DNA from 2 places in the Paenibacillus sp. JJ1722 genome. Region 2 is predicted to be linked to the other one. Evidence: riboswitches for the same ligand, from Rfam matches in the RefSeq annotation. Region 2 holds a riboswitch; the other holds the start of a gene.
The links. A riboswitch is a leader RNA that binds a small molecule or an ion and turns the genes downstream of it on or off. The one in region 2 is predicted to bind S-adenosylmethionine.
Positions count from the first base shown of each region.

Region 1: it holds a riboswitch for S-adenosylmethionine, as region 2 does, so the genes downstream of both, ACM1ND_RS21820 (methionine ABC transporter ATP-binding protein) here and metA (homoserine O-acetyltransferase MetA) in region 2, are expected to answer to the same signal.

Region 1 is NZ_CP182500.1:4,903,728-4,913,421, forward strand. Features, by position in the region: gene ACM1ND_RS21810 (MetQ/NlpA family ABC transporter substrate-binding protein) at 1-703, opposite strand, end outside; gene ACM1ND_RS21815 (methionine ABC transporter permease) at 778-1,446, opposite strand; gene ACM1ND_RS21820 (methionine ABC transporter ATP-binding protein) at 1,443-2,465, opposite strand; SAM riboswitch class I at 2,602-2,741, opposite strand; gene ACM1ND_RS21825 (Cthe_2314 family HEPN domain-containing protein) at 2,867-3,592, opposite strand; gene ACM1ND_RS21830 (UbiD family decarboxylase) at 3,644-5,410, opposite strand; gene ACM1ND_RS21835 (COX15/CtaA family protein) at 5,540-6,472, opposite strand; gene ACM1ND_RS21840 (thioredoxin family protein) at 6,646-6,990, opposite strand; gene ACM1ND_RS21845 (DUF2515 family protein) at 7,228-8,517, shown strand; gene ACM1ND_RS21850 (putative polysaccharide biosynthesis protein) at 8,535-9,694, opposite strand, start outside.
Region 2 is NZ_CP182500.1:1,741,036-1,750,729, reverse strand. Features, by position in the region: gene ACM1ND_RS07770 (PLP-dependent transferase) at 1-960, opposite strand, end outside; gene metA (homoserine O-acetyltransferase MetA) at 1,085-2,002, opposite strand; SAM riboswitch class I at 2,121-2,246, opposite strand; gene corA (magnesium/cobalt transporter CorA) at 2,798-3,733, shown strand; gene ACM1ND_RS07755 (HRDC domain-containing protein) at 3,894-4,901, opposite strand; gene ACM1ND_RS07750 (ROK family protein) at 5,068-5,946, opposite strand; gene ACM1ND_RS07745 (5'-3' exonuclease) at 6,170-7,066, opposite strand; gene ACM1ND_RS07740 (arsenate reductase family protein) at 7,139-7,504, opposite strand; gene ACM1ND_RS07735 (RluA family pseudouridine synthase) at 7,548-8,507, opposite strand; gene ACM1ND_RS07730 (cob(I)yrinic acid a,c-diamide adenosyltransferase) at 8,529-9,092, opposite strand; gene ACM1ND_RS07725 (hypothetical protein) at 9,111-9,680, opposite strand.

The sequences.
Region 1 (9,694 bases), 2.9 Mb from region 2:
GAGAATCTTTATCTTCCAGTGCCAGTGCATCCTTCGTTGGATTCAGCTTCGCTTCCAGAGCGTAGTTCGTGTTGATCAACGCAATATCCACTTCAGGCAACTGACGTGGCAGCATAGCCGCCTCAAGCTCCTTGAATTTCAGGTTTTTCTTATTTTCAGTAATATCTTTTACCGTAGCTTCAATGTTGCTTGCGTCTTTCAGCTTGATCAGACCTTGTTTCTCCAACAAGAGCAATGCGCGGCCTCCGTTTGTCGCATCGTTCGGAATGGCTACAGTTGCGCCATCTGGGATTTCATCAAGCTTTTTATATTTTTGGGAGTAGATACCGAATGGCTCCAAATGAACTGCGCCCACAGAAACCAGATCCATTTTGCGCTCTTTGTTCATCACATCCAGGTAAGGTACATGTTGAAAGAAGTTAGCATCCAGTTGCTTGTCAAACAATTGTACGTTCGGCTGTACATAGTCGTTAAACTGAACGACTTGGAGACGAACCCCTTCTTTTTCCAACTGAGGCTTGATCGCTTCCAAAATTTCCGCATGCGGCACAGGAGAAGCTCCAACTTTCAGCTCCACTTCACGTGGTGATCCGCCTGTATTTTGGTTCGCATTGTTTGTATCCGATGTTGTGCTCTTTGTACCGCAAGCCGCCAGCACCGCAATTAATGTCAAGCTTAGTACAGCCAATACCCATTTCTTCATGTTATTACCCCTCCAATAATTTGTAATATTCAGGATCAGACGTCCTGATCAATAAGGATATCTATATGTTTTCCCTATTTTCGAGTATAATGCCGCACGAGACGATCTCCCGCCATTTGCAGCAATTGTACCAATACGACCATCAGCACGACCGCAACGATCATGACAGCCGTTTCATAACGATAATAGCCGTAGTTGATAGCCAGTGTACCCAGTCCACCGCCCCCGATCATCCCGGACATTGCCGTGTAGGATACGAGTGTAACGACGGTAATGGTTAATGCAGCGAGCAGACCCGGAAGTGCCTCACGTAACAGCACACGCCGGATAATTTGTCCTGTCGAGGCACCCATCGCTTGTGCGGCTTCAATGACACCCTTGTCCACTTCACGCAGAGACGTTTCGACAAGACGTGCGAAGAATGGGGCAGCCCCGATAACCAACGGCGGAATGGTTCCAAGCACCCCGGTCGAGGTACCTACCAGCGATCGTGTAAAAGGAATAAGTGCAACGATCAAAATAATAAATGGTACGGAACGTAAAATGTTAACGATGAATGATAATACAATGTATATCACCTTCATCAGAGTTAACGAGGAGCGACTCGCCAGAAACAATAATATACCGAGCGGCAAACCAATAATGAGGGTGAACAAAGCGGATGCCCCGAGCATCTGAAGGGTTTCCAGAGTAGAATTCCCTAGCTCTTCCCAACTCACTTGTGAAAAATCAAGTTCGCTCATTGTCCGATCACCTCCACATCAAGTCCTTGCCCAGACACTTCGCGCAGCGTTTGCTCTATATCCTCATGATTTCCTTCAAAACGAACGATCAGCTGTCCATAGGGTACATTTTTAATCGTAGATATGGTTCCCTGCAAGATCGCAAAATCAACACCAGTGCTTCGAGCCGTACGCGACAGAATCGCATCATATGTTTTACTGCCCAAGAAGGAGATACGTACCACCTGCGCCGACTCACCGCCACCTGCTGCCGCAATCGCTGCTTGCAGCTCCTCGGGATGTTCTGACTCCCGTTGGATAAAGTCCTTGGTTACCTGGTGCTGTGGCTTCAAAAATACTTCCGCCACTGGGCCTTGCTCCACGATGTCGCCCTGATGAATGACGCCAACTCGATCACAAATGCTTTGAATGACATGCATTTCATGTGTAATCAGCACGATGGTTAAATTAAAGCGCTGATTAATATCCAACAGCAATTTCAGGATAGACCCCGTCGTCTGCGGATCAAGCGCTGAAGTCGCTTCGTCACACAGCAATACATGAGGATCACTAGCCAGCGCCCGTGCAATTCCTACCCGCTGTTTCTGTCCACCTGAGAGCTGTGACGGATACTTTCCACTGTGTTCTTCCAGACCCACCAGTTCCAGCAGCTCACGAACTTTCATGTCCAGCTTTTCCCTGGGAGTGTTAACCAACCGCAAAGGAAATGCAATATTGTCATACACCGTTGCCGAAGATAACAAATTAAAATGCTGAAAAATCATTCCGATTTTTCGACGTTGCTTCTGTAACTGGGATTGACTCACAGTAGCGAGGTTTACCCCGTCTACCCATACTTCGCCTGAAGTAGGGCGTTCCAATAAATTAATACAGCGGATCAATGTACTTTTCCCCGCCCCGGAGTGACCAATCACTCCGAATATTTCTCCACGCTTTATAGAAAGATTCAACCCAGATAGCGCATTAACGCGTCGGTTGCCTTTGCCATAATGCTTGGTTAACTGCTTAAGCTCTATCAACGTGCTGCGACCCCCTTCACTTCTTCCTTACCCTTTTAACCAGTTGTCATCTCTCAGGATTGTATAAAATCGCTATTTATTTATACAAAAAAGAGCCCCTTTCACAGAATGAAAAGGGCCCCACCTTGCGAACCTTTTCTCATCTGCCAAAATCGCTATAACTCTAGCGGTTTTGTAGGAATTAGCACCATCATGTTCCCTCCCAGTGTATTACACCGGGAAAGAACGGGTTGCCGGGCTTCATCGGGCCAGTCCCTCCACCTCTCTGGATAAGAAAAATATGTTAAACTCCAGCTTTAGCTGTCCGTTAAGTTTATATAAAAAAACATAATTCAAGCATTTTTCTGAAACTAGGTTTCAGTATAGATAGTTTACATTGCTTTGTCAAAGGATATTTTCTATCATATTTTTGGGCGTACTGCCCGGTTCTCCCATTGTTTCGCAGTATAAGTAAAGGCGTTTGACAGCGACCGACACACCATTTCCAAGCCCTGCTGCAAATCTTCTAAATGGTGATCGAGGTCCTCCAGTTGGATTTTTCCATACAAAGCTCGGTGTCGTTGCCAGAGATCATCCTGCATTTCCGTATTCATATAGTGTATCTCCGTATTCCGACGCTTACGCAGCCGATTGATGGCATCGTTGTATGTGTCCTTGATATCAATTAAATTATCGGTCAATACAGGATGCATTTTGAGATACTTGAGCTGCCGCAACACGGTAAAATACGAATAGTGAGCCTTATACTGCCCTGTTTTTAAATCACACAGATCATTTAGCCAGTTGCCCAGCTTATCTAAAATGGAGAATACCCTCACAAACCCATCTTTATAAAAGAAAACATATAATGCATAGTCGGATTTTTCATCCTCGCTCATATCTTCAGCATATCCAGCTTTCACTTTCATACGGAAAAAGGCGGCAGCATGATGGCTCTGCTCCAGTTCATCCAGAGATGACATTAGACCGCGTGTCAAAATATCCGCCTTCCGAAAATCGTGGGTCGGATCTCCACCAGCCTGAATTTGCCGCTCCAGCAGGTTCAACATATCTGACATGCTATTCATGGCATCTAGCAGGATGCCTTTGTTCACACGTGGTGGCTCACCCAGTAGCTTGCGTATCATGCTTACGCCTCCTTATAAATGTAGAATCCGGCTGTAGGTTTAATTAGGGCGTCAAGCGAAATAACTCGTCCATCGTTGATCTACAAGCTTCACAATATCCTCACGCGGTAACACCTCATCCGGATACCCTGGCTTCATACGCGCATCCACTACAATCGGCAGCTTATAGTTCAGATGATGCAAACGCACTTCGCTGTCCGCGTACATATCCGTAGCCGGGTTAAAGCGTGTGAATACCGTCCACAGGAACGAGGCTTGAGAGCGAACGACTTCTTTGGCATCGTCCACAATGAAGACGAGCGGCCACTCTTGCTCACCCGCTGCTAATCGCTCCAAAACACGTGCCGCCAGCTCAGGCTCCTGCTCAAAGGACGCACCCGATACGACGAGGCAACCTCCGCAATAGGGCTCAATTTCACGAATTCCCGGCAGATCGCCTCCCTCATAAGCACGAGGCAATTCACGTACAGGCTCACCTATCCCCATCAGAATCGCCTTACTACCATGATTCAGCTTGCGGCCTGTGTAATCGAGTGTATCGTGTGACGTGTGATTGAAAATAAATAAATCCCTTGCTGGATTAAATCGCTCCAGAATGGTTTCCAGCAGCAGGTTAAAGTCAGATAAATCAATTACTCGATCCGTCAGCATCAGGAACTTGGTCAACGACAATTGACCTTGACCCAAAATAGTAAAACCGGATACAAGCGCTTCACGGGAGTAGCTTTCACGTACGACTGCCGCTGCTAGCGCATGTACACCCGTTTCCGCATACGCCCACAGGGACTTGACGGAAGGCATCACAAGCGGATATGCAGGCGACAGCAGACGTTGCAAAAACTCACCGAGATAGTAGTCTTCTTGCCGAGGCTTACCTACAATGGTTGCCGGATAAATGGCATCCTTGCGGTGATGCATATGTTTGACATGAAATACAGGGAAATCATGCTGTAATGAGTAATAGCCAAAATGATCACCAAACGGGCCTTCCGGACGGCGTTCATGAGGCGGTACATAACCGCTGATTGCAAATTCTGCTTCTGCTGGAATCCGGTGACCCCCGAGCGGGTCTTCTGTCATGGGCAGCTTGCCTCCCATAATAAGCGAAGCCAGCAACAGCTCAGGCAAGTTTTCCGGTGCTGGCGCAATGGCAGACGCAATCAGGGCAGGCGGGCCACCGATGATAATCGTCGTAGGCAATGGCTCATTACGCAGTTCCGCTTCATGATAATGAAAACCGCCGCCTTTATGAATTTGCCAGTGAATGCCCGTCGTCTGATCATCATAAATCTGAATGCGGTACATCCCCAAATTATGATCCTTGGGCTGACCTGGCTTCTCAGTATACACGAGTGGAAGCGTAATAAACGGCCCTCCATCCTCATGCCAACTGGTCACTTTAGGCAGTGGTGCCAGCGGAGCCTCTGTACGGCGAACTCCCAATACAGGGGCCTCGCTATGAGATACTGTTTTTAGCCCTACTTTTAGCATGTCCTTAATCAGGCCACGTTCATTCCACAATGCTTTGGGTGTAGGTGGAAACAATGTTTTGGTCGCTCCTACAATCGCATCCATCAGTTGCTCTGGGCGCGGACCAAAAGCCATGTCCACACGGCGATTTGTGCCAAACAGATTACTGGCTACAGGAAACGGGGTTCCTTTTACATTCGTGAACAGAAGTGCCGGCCCTTCTTCCTCAATGACTCTTCGATGAATCTCAGCCAGCTCCAGGTAAGGATCGACAGGTGCCTCTATAATTTTAAGATGATTTTCTTTACGCAGCGCTTCAATAAATTGGCGCAAATTCTGGTAGATCAACTGGACGACTCCTCCTAAGCAAATCAAGCCCTCGAGAAACTCGCGGGCCTGGTTTGTTTCTTATATACTATTATACGTGTTTAAACGCCTCTTGGGCAAAAATCCGCTTGACTATGATCTATGAAACGCTTAGGTACGTTGTGCTTGGGTCGGAACAAGCTTGCGGTCCGGTGACAATTGCCATACACGATAGCTCAGATAAGCCAAGATGGAGAACAACGATGCAATCACCAGCATATGTCCCAGCACGATAAACATGTAGATTTCAGGTTTGTTGACGTACAACAAGATAATTCCAATCACCACTTGAAGCAAGATTAACAAGACCGATACGACACCCAATATACGGATATCCCGGTGGTTCGGGTGATAACGGTATGAGTAGTGACCCACAGCCAAGATAATGACGAACAGCAGACCAGCTGAAATCTGATGAAGCAGCAGTGGAGATATGAAGCCCCCAATATTTACAACCTTCTGGATGACCGAGTGACTAAGCAACGCCCCTGAATAGACAGCAATATAGGTATAGATCGTCGATAACCATATAAAGTTACGAAAGCCCCGACTGACAGGCCCAGGAATCAGACGCGGGGTGTGGCGTGAATCTGCATGCTCCTGCCAGGCCCCCAACGTCATCATAGTCGCACTGGCAAAGGCGATAAGCGCAAAGCCAAAATGCAGTCCCATGACTGCAGCCGATTGGGAGAAGACGACAGCCAACGCCCCCATTGCACCTTGTATGATGACAAACATGAGCGTGAGCAGCGAGAATAGCTGCAAATCCTTCCGATGCTTCATAAACAGCAAAAAGCCAACAAATGAGGCGATAGAAAGAATCCCGGCCATGGCACTGACGGAGCGATGAGAGAACTCAATAAGGGATGCGATCGTATGTGCCGGAACCAGCTTACCATTGCACAGCGGGAATTCCCGGCCACAGCCGAGACCAGAATCCGTTCGCGTCACGACACCTCCACCGAAGGTAGCCAAAAACATGACAATACATGTTACGAGTGCCAGCCATTTTAATATTCTGATTTTGTTATTCAAAGAATTCACCCGTATCCTTCCAAATATAATATTTATTCACTTTATATGTTGTGAAATGATCACTTAATGTAATTATAACTGATATATCGTTCCTTGACATACGAGCTTTGTTGACAAAATGTGAACGTGTCCGTGAGAAAGCCGCCCCCTGAGAAGGAAGCGGCTTTCTGAATGTCTTGATGTTATTTTGCTAAGCTCGCGTGGACTTCAACAGCCCGATCCAAAAATTGCTCAATCTCTTCGCGGGATTTGCGCAGTCTGTTCACCAGACGTACCAGTTCTCGCCCTTCACTGTAAGCGATAAAGCTAGGAATCCCCAATACATTTTGCTCTTGACTGACGCTTTCGGCCTGTTCTACATCAATCTCAATTAATGTAAGCTTATCTGCATATTGTTGTTCCACATCAGGCATGAACGGATCGATGAAATGACAATCCTTACACCAGTCCGCCTTAAACACAGCCACCGTAACGCCCGGAGTGGATATTGCCTTATTAAAGTCTTCATGAGAGACGATTTTTTGCATGGATGATTCCTCCTTAAATTCTTTTTGTGCTGAAAAGATTGCACTTTCTATTGTAACGCCAAGTGAAGCTTTTGCACACTACCCCATTCTACTCACATGCCGATTGGAAGCCCTCTCATTGAGGCATACTAAAGATATACTTAAGAATCCACATAAGCGTCGACATCCTAACAGCATACCCAACATACTTGGCAGGATACGGGGAAGCTTGCAGTTGGAAAGGAGGTTAATTTAGTCATGTCTCTTACCGAATGGCTCCATACAGCATCTCGACAGCTTCAAGGAGGGCTAAAGTTACTGGGTTCCGTTCCCCGTGTTGCAGAGGAAGCTTGGGAGGGCAAACGGGCGGCTTGGACCGAATCCCGCAAATTACGCTCCCCCTTGCGTGAACTAGCGTGGGATTATCATACGGCACAGGCCGCTATGAATGAAGCTGAAGCGATAATGTTGGTGAACGGACCCGCTACGCGTCCCTCTTCTCTGAATATGCCCTTATGCGAAACAGACTGTGAGCTACTGGAGAGGATCAAGAACGATACAGCACAGGAGAATCGCAGCAACGTCACCCGCACTGCCGCTTACCTTGAATGCTATCGTGGCTACCCGGAGTTACACTGGGCATTACTGGCCCACCTGGTTTCTCGTAATGGCGGCTATAATATGACCGATCTGAAAGGGGGACTGATTGGCAACCTGTTCGGCGAACAGGAAAAGGAATGGCTGTATCGGCTACTGGAGCGCTGTAACGCCCTTATTTTTCAAGACGCTTATCCGCAGTTGCAACTTTACATGCACAGCCGTCATTTGGGTCGGAGTTGCTTTCACTTGTTGCCTTATTTTCACGTTTCGCCATTCATGAAGCCCTTTTGGGAACGTTTCTGGGCTTGGCGGGATAGCTCTCTGTTGACTGTGGCGCTCATCATTAATGAACAAAACTATATTGAAGGACGTGTGGTAAAAGATCCGTATTTCCAAAAATTTGTGACACACAAGCCGGGCTTTTATTTGCATGACTGGCTCCAGCTAAATCAGGTTATATTTCCACTTGGACTGAACGGTGGACTTGCTGGACTAGTAATGGAGCGTTTCGGCCATTTGGACGAGCGGATCGGCTTTGGCAAAAGTCTCTATGCTATGCTCTTTGGCCATCAGCAGGTGCTGGACCAGGTATCCGCATTCGCTAACAGTGTGCCGCATACAGGTTCACGCAGCGACTATTGGCCCGGATTGTTCACACCGAATGAACAAAAAGCGCTGCACTCTCCAGATGAAAGTGCAACGCTTTTAGCACATGAATGGCTACCGCCAGGACAACGTCTGTACAGTCCGGAGCTGAACGCCGTCTGGTCCGATACAGCTTATGATCCAATCCCCCGGTATGACTGGTTTCAGGACGGCTCCACACTTGGACATCTCAGCGAACCAAGGCGACCGCTGTTATTTGCCATGCGCCATGAGCATCGTCATGGCATTCAAAAAACAGCAATGGCCCACGTTGCCCATAACAGCTTGCAACCTTTCCACTGAAAGACTGGGGGGCTCTTTTAGCCTCGTTGTCCTGTGGACTCACGCTGTAGACGCATTAACGGACGCAGTACCTTTTGCAACATACGCGGATAGTTGCCCAGCTCGTCCCTGCGCAATACGCGCAGTACAACCAGCAACAACAAGTAGCATACCAGTACAGCTGCCCCGGCAATGCAGCACGCGATCAAGAAGGCCACACGCGCAGGCATCAGATGCACCAGCAGAATACAGGCTTCATTTACACCGTATCCGATAGCTCCCGAGACGACGACTGCGGTTAAGAACCCTGCCCAGCGACGGCCCATGATGGAAAAGGAGACAATCCCTTTAAGCACACGCAAATTTAGCAATGTGATCACGAGGAAACATAATCCGGTTGCAGCAATGATCCCATAAATTCCAAGCCAACCAGCCAGCAGCCAGCTCGCTGCAAACTTGACGACGATACCGACCATGACATTAACCATTGAAATACGCGGCTTGCCCATACCGATCAGTATCGAATTAGAAGTCATCATCGTAATCTGGAATATCGTTCCGAGTGTCAGAACAGCAATGATACCACTGCCTCCAAGCGAGCTAAACAGTAAACCATTAATAGAATAGGCGGTTACACATAAAGCCAGCACAATCGGCATTCCAGTCAAAATAGAGATACGCAAAGCCAACGTCATCTGATTTTGTAAATGCTGCTCATCCTTACGGGCAAATGCCGCTGAAATGATCGGAATGAGCGATTGGCTGAGCGCAATGGCCAAAATCGGCGGAATTCCCGCCACACTCTGTGCCCGAGAGCCTAGATAACCCAACTGAGTAGTCGCCTGATCCAATCCCACTTGACCAGACAATAGTCTCACCACAATCGACGTATCAATAAAGTTGACCGCCGGAACCGTCAGAGACGACAATACAATGGGAATGGAAAGCTTGAAAATATCTTTGTAAATGCGCATCATCGGTAGCGCGGAGCTTTCCTCTTGGAATTGATCTTGACGATCCTGTCGATCCTGGCGACGCAATTTCACCGTGTAGTACAACATAACCGCTAGAGCGCCAAGACTTCCCATGACACCTCCAAAGGAAGCCCCAGCCGCAACCTCGCGATCTCCATAACCTAGCTTCAAAATAATAAAAGCGAGTACAATAGCGGTCGCTACCCGTGCAACCTGCTCCACAA
Region 2 (9,694 bases):
CTTAATGTGACGAAGCAAAGGCTCCACATAACGAGCATCCTTTACTTTAAAGGAGAAGATACCCGTATTTCCGCTGGATTGTTTATTTTGAATCTCACGACCTGGGTGGCCTTCGAGAGCTGGATAAAATACTTCCGCCACCGCCGGATGCGTCAGTAAATAGTTAGATAGCACTGTTGCATTATGCTGATGTCGGTCCATACGCAGCGCTAACGTCTTCATCCCCTTCATCAACTGATAGCAGTCGCTCGGGGAAAGCACGGCCCCTATGGAATTGTGCAGGAAGGAAATTTCAGCTGATAGCTCTTTGCCTTTGGTTACGATCAACCCTGCCAGCACATCGTTGTGTCCGCCCAAATATTTGGTTGCGCTATGTACCACAATATCCGCGCCCAGCTCCAATGGCCGCTGGAAATATGGGGTTAGCAGCGTATTATCTACAATGGTAAGCAACTGATGTTGTGATGCCCACTCGGCAACCGCTCGAATATCAGTGATCATCATTAACGGATTTGTAGGTGTTTCTATGAATACAGCTTTGGTATTCGGTCGACATGACTGTTCGAGTGCTTCAAGATCATTCGTATCCACATAACTTGCTGTTACACCAAATTTAGATAAAATACGCTCCAGCAAGCGATATGTCCCGCCATACAGATCCAGCGATACAATGAGGTGATCTCCCTGTCCAAACAATGCAAATACCGTTTGCAGCGCCGCCATACCTGAGCTACATGCAAAACCTGCATCACCCGATTCAAGTGCTGCAGAAGCCTCTTCCAGTACCTTTCGCGTAGGATTGATCGTCCGAATGTAATCAAATCCTGTGCTTTGACCTAGACGGGGATGGCGGAACGCCGTAGATTGGTAAATCGGGTAATTAACAGCCCCGGTTACTGGCTCCTCTACTGAACCGATTTGTGCCAATCTGCTTTCGATTTTCCACTGTTTCTCACTCATATGAATCCTCCTGTTAACTTCCATAGTGGGTGCTATAACATATCCTGCAAAAATGGATGTCAAAGACTATACTGCTGCGCTACTGCAAGGTGGTACTGTACAAGGGTAAACTACAAGCCCCTTTTTAAATCTGGGGCCCGATATCGTAAGGTGTTTCTTGGTATACATAATAGTTCAGCCAATTCGAGAATAATAAATTGGCGTGTGCCCGCCAGATTGAGGGTGGTGTGCGCTTGGGATCATCATTAGGAAAATAATTTTTGGGGACTTCAATATCCATTCCTTTGGCCACATCGCGGTCGTATTCCCATTTCAGGGAAAGCGGGTCATATTCAGAGTGCCCAGTTACAAAAATTTGTTTACCGTCAAGCGTGGCTACGAGGTACACTCCAGCTTCCTCGGATTCGGATAAAACTTCTAATTCGGCAATATGATCAATATCTTCCCGCCGAACCTCAGTATGTCGGGAGTGAGGAGCATAAAACAATTCATCAAAGCCGCGTAGCAATTTTACTTTAGGTTTAATCACGGTGTGTGGAAATACGCCAAAGCATTTGTAGTCGAGCCCGTATTTAGGGACATCGAAATGATGGTATAAGCCTGCCTGTGAGGCCCAACAGATATGCATGGTCGAAGTTACATTCGTTTTCGTCCATTCAAAGATTTGCTGGATCTCCTCCCAGTAGTTCACATCCTCAAACTCAAGCTGTTCAACCGGGGCTCCTGTAATGACCATGCCGTCAAAACGACTGTTCTTGATCTCGTCAAACGTTTTATAGAACATGTTCAAATATTCTTGCGATGTATTTTTGGATACATGAGATTTCATGTGCACCAGCGTGACGTCCACTTGCAGCGGCGTATTGCCGACCAAGCGCAACAGTTGGGTTTCCGTCGTCTCCTTTGTCGGCATTAAATTCAAAATGGCGATACGCAACGGACGAATATCCTGATGATAAGCCAAGCTTTCATCCATTACGAAAATATTTTCGCCCTCCAGCACTTCCTTGGCAGGTAGCGTGTCTGGGATTTTAATCGGCATGTAAACTCACTCCTTGTTCGGTAAGTTTTGCGAAAATCGTCTTGTTGAGATGCCGGGCATATAATAAAAAGACCTTTCTCAGGTTAGAGAAAGGTCATATTTGTATCCATATGCGCCTCTCTCATCTGTCAGGGCAACGCTCTTTGTACAAAGCGCGCGTCCTGCAAGAATTAGCACCGTGCGATTAAAATCGCCGGTTGCCGGGTATCATCGGGCTAGTCCCTCCACCTGCTCTTGATAAGATTTCGCTATATTCATTTTAGGTTCACAAAGTTCTTGTTGTTCACTTTAATGCATCGGCTGGGCTTCGTCAAGATGGGACTTTTAAATTTGTACCCTGCATTCACATTTTGTCTACCTTTTCCATAGGTTAAATCATATCCCTCCTATCGTTGAAGCTCTTGCCACTACTGTTGATTTAGCCCATGATTTTGCGCTTGAAAGGCCGTAGGCCGAGCGTTATACTATACAAGTGCTATTAGGCAAAAATATGGAGCAGTAGTGCAGATTTGAGTGTTTCCTGCGATACTGTGGCAATCTAAAAAAGAACATTTGAGAGGTGAATCCGGAATGGAAGGCGACCCGAGTCCGAATAGGCGGCGATCCCTGAACAACAGCATAGGAATGACTTCAGCTTGCCGAAAGACGGGACGCCAGGCTCTGCATGCTCCAAAAGCCTCCGGCTTTTGATGGGAGTGCACGCTTACCCGCACCGGCTAACTGGCTAACTGAGTCCATTCCTTATGCTTAAGGTAAACGTATTTCCGTTACGACGGAGCATAAGGAGTGACATATATGAAAATCCGTTTGGTCAACAACGGGGTTTTTACCCCTGTCGAAGAAATTGAAATGGCGCTTACTGCACCGGCAGAAGGTTTTTATTGGATTGATGCCGATGTCGATGATTTGGCAGTGCTTCAGCCTTTATTTTCCATGCATGATCTTGCAGTAGAAGACTGTTTGAGTGAAGAAGAACAGCGTCCGAAGATTGAAATTTATGAAAGCCATTATTTTATCGTTGTAAATAGCATTCGTTTTGATGATGAAGAAATATTTTTGCGAGCTTTGAACATTTTTCTCGGCCGCCATTTTATCATTACGGTGACCAAGCAGAAAATAAATGAGCTTCGTACCCTCAAGCCTATGCTGTGGGAGCAAGAAGTCAGCCAGCCTGACCGTTTTATGTATCTGTTGGTCGACTTGATTGTTGACAACTATTTTCTGGTTGGTGACCGGATTGAGGTCCGCATTGAGAAGCTGGAAGAAGATATTCTAATGCATACGAAAAAGTCGCATTTGAACGAAATCATCGGCTTACGAAGTGAGATTCTGTGGCTGAAAAAAGTGCTGGGTCCACAAAAAGAAGTCATCAATACCCTGAACAAACGGGATTTGCGGCTCATCGACGATCAATTGCAAAAATATTTCAGCGACATTTATGAAAATGCTGTGAAAATTTCGGAGACTTTTGAAACTTACCGCGACTTGATGGGTAACCTTCGAGAAGCTTATCAATCCAGTATCGCCAACCGTGCCAATGAAATTATGCGTGTGTTTACGGCAATTACGACCGTATTTATGCCATTGACAGTCATTACCGGAATATATGGGATGAACTTCGATAATATGCCTGAGCTTCATACACGTTATGGCTATTTTGTCGTCATTGGTATTATGGTGGCATTAGGTGTCAGTATGTTCTGTATTTTCCGCAAGAAAGACTGGGTTTAAAAAGAACAGGGGGAAAAGTACCGAGTTGGATACTTTTTTCGATTTTCAGCTTGGTCATAAAAAGCAGCAGCCGTGTCCTGTGTGGAACTCGCTGCTGCTTTTTAGTATGTTGAACCCTGAATGTACTTTAATACTTCAGCTTTATTCAATCAGTTCTATATTATCCAACATGTCGGTCGGGTACCTGCTGATGACGAAACCGTATACGGATCAGACGCAGACGCTCGTAAATTTGATCCAGTCCTGTTTCGGTTGCCTTTTCTTCCCCATACACTTTCAGCATGACGGGCTTGAGCAGCGCATCCCCCAACTCTTCATAAGCAGACCAGATGGCTGCCTGCTCTTCCTCAGATACATTCACCAATTCCTTGCGGATCAGCTTCTCCATATCAATGCCATCCCTGTCCAAATGCTCCACAGCTTCAATCATCTCTCTACGATGCAAACCTGTCTTCATTCCGATATGCTCCAGTGAAAGACCGTCCGAAATGCCTTCGATAATCGTTCTAGTTAGGCTGAATTTGTTCAGCTCCTGCCTGTACTGGTTCTCTTTTTGCTTGTATAGCCATGACAAAAAAACTTCTTCTTCCAGCGTCTCTGTTACCCAGTTTAACGGAAATGGTGTGGTCCGGTCATTTTGTGTCGTAATAGCCAATAGCTCCGTCCCATATTGCGACACTTTACCCTGCCCCATACCAGGCAGTTCCAACAGTTCTTCTTCGGTATGGGGAAGATAGACGCTAATGAGTCGAAGCAGCCGATTCGTAGCGATAAAATAAGGTGCTTTTCGTTCCGTTGCTGCCTTTTGCCGTCTCCACATCGTCAACTGCTCATACACTTCATCACGTGGAAACAAATCACTGTAGCAATACAGCTTTTGCAGCGTTTGTCCTCGTCCTGATGATCCTTCTTGCTCATGAAATACGCCATGGATTAAGGGCCTATAGCCCTCAGCCATTTTGAGCGCCAGCTCATGACGGTATACATGTAGTAATTCCTGCCACAAGCTGCCCTCATACCAAAGGTCGTCTATACTTTCATCCGGGACATGCTGTGTGCTCCAGCCTGCACTCCATCCCCCTTCATGCTGCCCAATCCATACCTGAGCAAAGTCCTCATAGCCCTGTTCATTTCGTTTGGACAAGCGATTTAAAAATACAATATCCATGATTTCTTCCTCCCTCATATCGTTGAAAGACAGTCCCGCACAACACAAAAACGCAAAAAAAAGCACCCATCCTGCGTATTCGCAAGAAAGGTGCTTCCCTTTTTGAGCCGTACTATACTGTTGCCTATATAATAACCGTACCTTGGAGTGCCGTCAACCATAAATTCTAATGATTCAGCTTTTCCTTTGCCAATGCCAGAGCACCGCACAATCCAGCATTGTCACCCAATCCCGGAGATACGATATATTGCTCAATATCTGTTGCCAGACTCGAATGCTGTACGTATCCGTTCAAAAGTTCTTGAAGCTTGGTACGAATGAGCGGGAACAGTTGGTCCTGCTTCATCACTCCCCCGCCCATAATAATTTTTTGCGGTGACAGGATTAATACATAGCTCATTAAAGCCTGTGCCAGATAGTACGCTTCCATTTCCCAGGCCGAGTGATCGACAGAAAGCTCATGTCCTTTAACCTTCCATCTTTTTTCGAGCGCAGGACCTGCTGCCAGTCCCTCCAAACAATCTCCGTGATAAGGACATGTCCCCTCGTAAGTATCTTCTGGGTGACGACGTACCAGAATATGCCCCATTTCCGGGTGGGATAATCCATGTATCAGCTTTCCACCAACCAAAGCACCCGCCCCGATGCCTGTACCTATCGTAATATACAGACAGTTGTCCAATCCTTTGGCGGCACCCCAAATAGACTCACCAAGTGCTGCTCCATTCACATCCGTGTCAAACCCCATAGGCACATCAAAATGCTCTTTCAGTTTGCCAATCAGATTGTAATTTCCCCAATGTGGCTTTGGCGTTGTTGTAATATAGCCATATGTATCACTACCTTCGATAGGATCAATCGGCCCGAACGAGCCTACGCCCAATGCTTCAATGCCCTTGCCTTCAAAAAATGCGATGACATTCTCCATTGTTTCTGCTGGGGTGGTTGTTGGAAAGCTCGCCCGTTCCAGTACCTCTCCACGTTCGTTGCCAATTCCACATACAAATTTGGTACCGCCTGCCTCAATTGCTCCCAATACTGTCATAGTTGCTGTTGTCCCCTTTCGATAATCCGGTTCTCTCTCCACTATATTCACCTGAAATGTACCTGAGGTCAATCCCCTTATTGCAATTGTATATAATCCTTCACATGACTATATAACTCCGTCGACATATGGGTATATAAATAAGGACACTAACGCACCAAGCGTCAGCATCCCTATATTACTTACTTTACTTAAATTGTCCGTATCAAGCCTAACAGCTTTATTAAGATCCGGTTGCGACACCCATCAATGTACACAAGCTTTTCATTTCAAGCTGCTCAAACTTGTCTACAATTTGCACGTGATCCAGCGTCAGCAGACAGCTATCCAAAGCACATGCTACAGGTACACCACAGTGAATTTCAGCAAGTTTGCGTGAAAGATGCAGCATATCCAAATCACTCTCAATTTTTTTACGGACCGAGGGTGTTAATTGATCCAGATTCTCCAGAATGCCCTCAATAGAGTCGTATTCCTGAACCAGCTTGAGTGCCGTTTTCTCGCCAATACCTCGTACTCCGGGATAATTATCGCTTGCATCCCCCATCAGGCCTTTAAGGTCCACCACTTGACGTGGCTTAAGCCCTTTTTCAGTCAGCAGGGTCTCCGGGGTGTATACCATATAATTGCCGTGCCCTTTTTTCATAATAATGACCCGTGTCCGCTCATCCACTAATTGAAGTAAATCATGATCTCCTGAGAGAATCATTACATCCATGTCCTCATTTTGCGAATAATGACGTGCAAGCGTACCGATACAATCATCGGCTTCAAAGCCTTCCGCTCCAATGTTGGGAATGCCGAGGCTGTCCGTCACTTCACGAATCAATGTAAATTGGGGAATCAAATCATCCGGTGCGTCGGCTCGGTTTCCTTTATACGCAGCAAAATGTTCCCCACGGAATGTCGTTCCGCCCATATCCCAGCAGCAAATGACATGTGTAGGATTAAACGTTTGGACTGCGTCCCAAAAATATCGAATAAAACCATATATGGCGTTCGTTGGCACCCCAGCTTTTGTACGACGGATATAACCGTTTGCGGCGGTTGCATAATAAGCGCGAAATAGCAGGGCCATGCCGTCAACCAGCATTACGGATTGTTCATTGCGTTGTGTCACAGATTGTATTGCTCCCATTCATCATAATATTTAACCCCCACAGTATAACATATCGTGAGTGTAAATTGGGCGTTATTGAGCTTCCCATGTGCCCTCAAATGTTTCCTCTTTGAATCCTATCGTTACTTTGTTCCCGTCGGTTACAATCGGGCGTTTGATTAATCTACCATTCGAGGATAAAAGCGAAATTTGCTCTTCACGACTCATGTCTCCAAGTTTATCTTTCAGCTTTAACTCTTTATACACCTCACCGCTTGTATTAAAAAACTTTTTTAGCTCCAGCCCGCTTTTTCGAATTAAATCTTCCAATTCCTCCGGGCCGGGCGGCTGTTCAAAAATAGGAATAAGTTCCGTCTCATGTCCCTTGTTTTGCAGCCATTTCACTGCATTACGGCAGGTACTGCATTTAGAATACTGATATACTTTCAGTTGGCTCATCGCTAGATTAACCTCCATTTGGTTTTGATAGCTTATTTATATTTTATTCTGAAAAATATTGCGCTCTTAATAGCTCCTGCATTTCAGCCATATCTTCAGGTAGAGGAGCATAGAACGTCAGCCGCCCCCCGGTTACAGGATGCTCCAAGGAAAGCTCTGAGGCGTGCAAGGCTTGTCGAGGCATCCTGGCATCAAGCTGATCATATCGCTCACGTTGCGCAGCATCATCGGGTGTAATCCGGTACATTTTATCTCCGATCAACGGACAACCGATATAAGTCATATGCACTCGAATTTGGTGCGTACGCCCGGATTCCAACTTTAGTCCGATGCGACTTCCCCCGTTCCACACTTCCTCCAGCTTATACAGCGTAAGGGCAGGATAACCATCCGGGGTCACCATACGTAAATGCGGATTATCCGGGCTGCGGTCAATTGGTCCGTCTACCTTACCTTCCTGCAGCTCAGGACGCCCATGCACCAGAGCCGTATAGCGCTTATCCACCGTTCCCGCAATCATCTGCTCAGAAATATGCTGGTGTACATACGGATTTTTGGCTACTACCAGCACACCCGTCGTCTCTTGATCAAGACGATGAACAGGACGAAACCGGAACAGTTCTCCCTTGGCCTGCCAATAATGCACAACCCCATTAGCCAGTGTTCCTGTGTAATGACCGTGAGTCGGATGGACAATCATACCCGCCGCCTTGTTCACCACTAACAAATGTTCATCCTCAAACAATATCTCAAAAGGAATGGGTTCAGGTAAAATATCATCAGAACGCTCGCGCTCCATGCGAATTTCTACTTGATCCCCGGACTTTACCTTAACGCTGATGTACACACGTGTCCCGTTCAGCATAATACCTTGCTCGGTCAGCTTGAGTTTGGATATTAACTTTCGAGAAATGTTCATACGTTTTTGTAAAATAGTCTTCAACAGCATGCCCTCCTCCTCAGGAGGGATCGTATATACGATAGGTTCATAGTACAAGCTCATCACAAATTCCCGGTTGCCTCCTTATTTGCGGAACACTTTTTTGCTGCGCACATATTCGACATCGGGCACACCCTGACGGACATTCGCTGTGCGAGCAACGGCAAAGAAATAATCGGAAAGACGGTTCAAATACCGACGTACCGCCGGATTGATGTCCGTATGTTTACCTAGTGTAACAGCACGGCGTTCCGCGCGTCGGCAAACCGTACGGCAAACATGAAGCGTTGAGGATAATGTGCTACCACCCGGTATAATAAAACGCTCCACCTTCGGATTTTCCTCCTGACATGCATCAATCCAGCCTTCCAGTCGCTCTGCCAGCTCGTCTTTCACCTTATATTTGCTTTCACTGATTTTAACAAACGCCAAATCCGAACCACAATCAAACAGCTCCTGCTGTATTTCCTCCAATTGAGTCCGAATATTCGCAAACTTTTCCCCTTCGGCAAAGCTGATCGCTTGTCCTACAAAGCTGTTCAGCTCGTCAATTGTACCGTATGCCTCCACACGGTCATCATCTTTGGACACTCGACCTCCAATCACAGAAGTTTGTCCTTCATCACCTGTTCTGGTATAGATCCCCATATTACTCCATCCCCCTTATCATTCCGTAAGTGCTTTCAGCACCTTGATGGCTTCTTCCTTATTGCTTGTACGAGGCGGCACGGTAGCAAATAATGTTTTTGAGTTATATTTTAGCTCCTTAAACATCTTCATCTGCTCCACCGGAATTCCGAACAAATGAGTTTCCTTGCTTACATCTGTTTCTTCTTCCTCCTGCCCCTTCTTCTTAAATACGCCGCCCTCGAACACGCCCCGAGCGTACGTCTTCTTGTCAAAAGCATCATCTAACGGCAGATTCGAACCATTCTGTCCATACAGCTTCATGTCCTCTTCCGGCAAAAGAAACAGATCATGCTCCCCGGCCGCATATTCTACAACCAACTTCTGCTGGTTATACAGCGGACTGACTGAAATCTCAATAGTCGGAGCCTGTTCGCCCAGCTTATCCTTAAGCTTTTGTGCCAGCTCTTCACGGATGACTGAGGCATCCCCTTTATCCATAATAAAAATGGAGAAGCTGTCCTTGTCCCGTCCCCCACATCCAGCCAATAATACAAGTGTCAACATTCCGATAATCCATGGCGATAGCCTTTTTAGCCCTGTTCTCATATGTACGCCCCCTC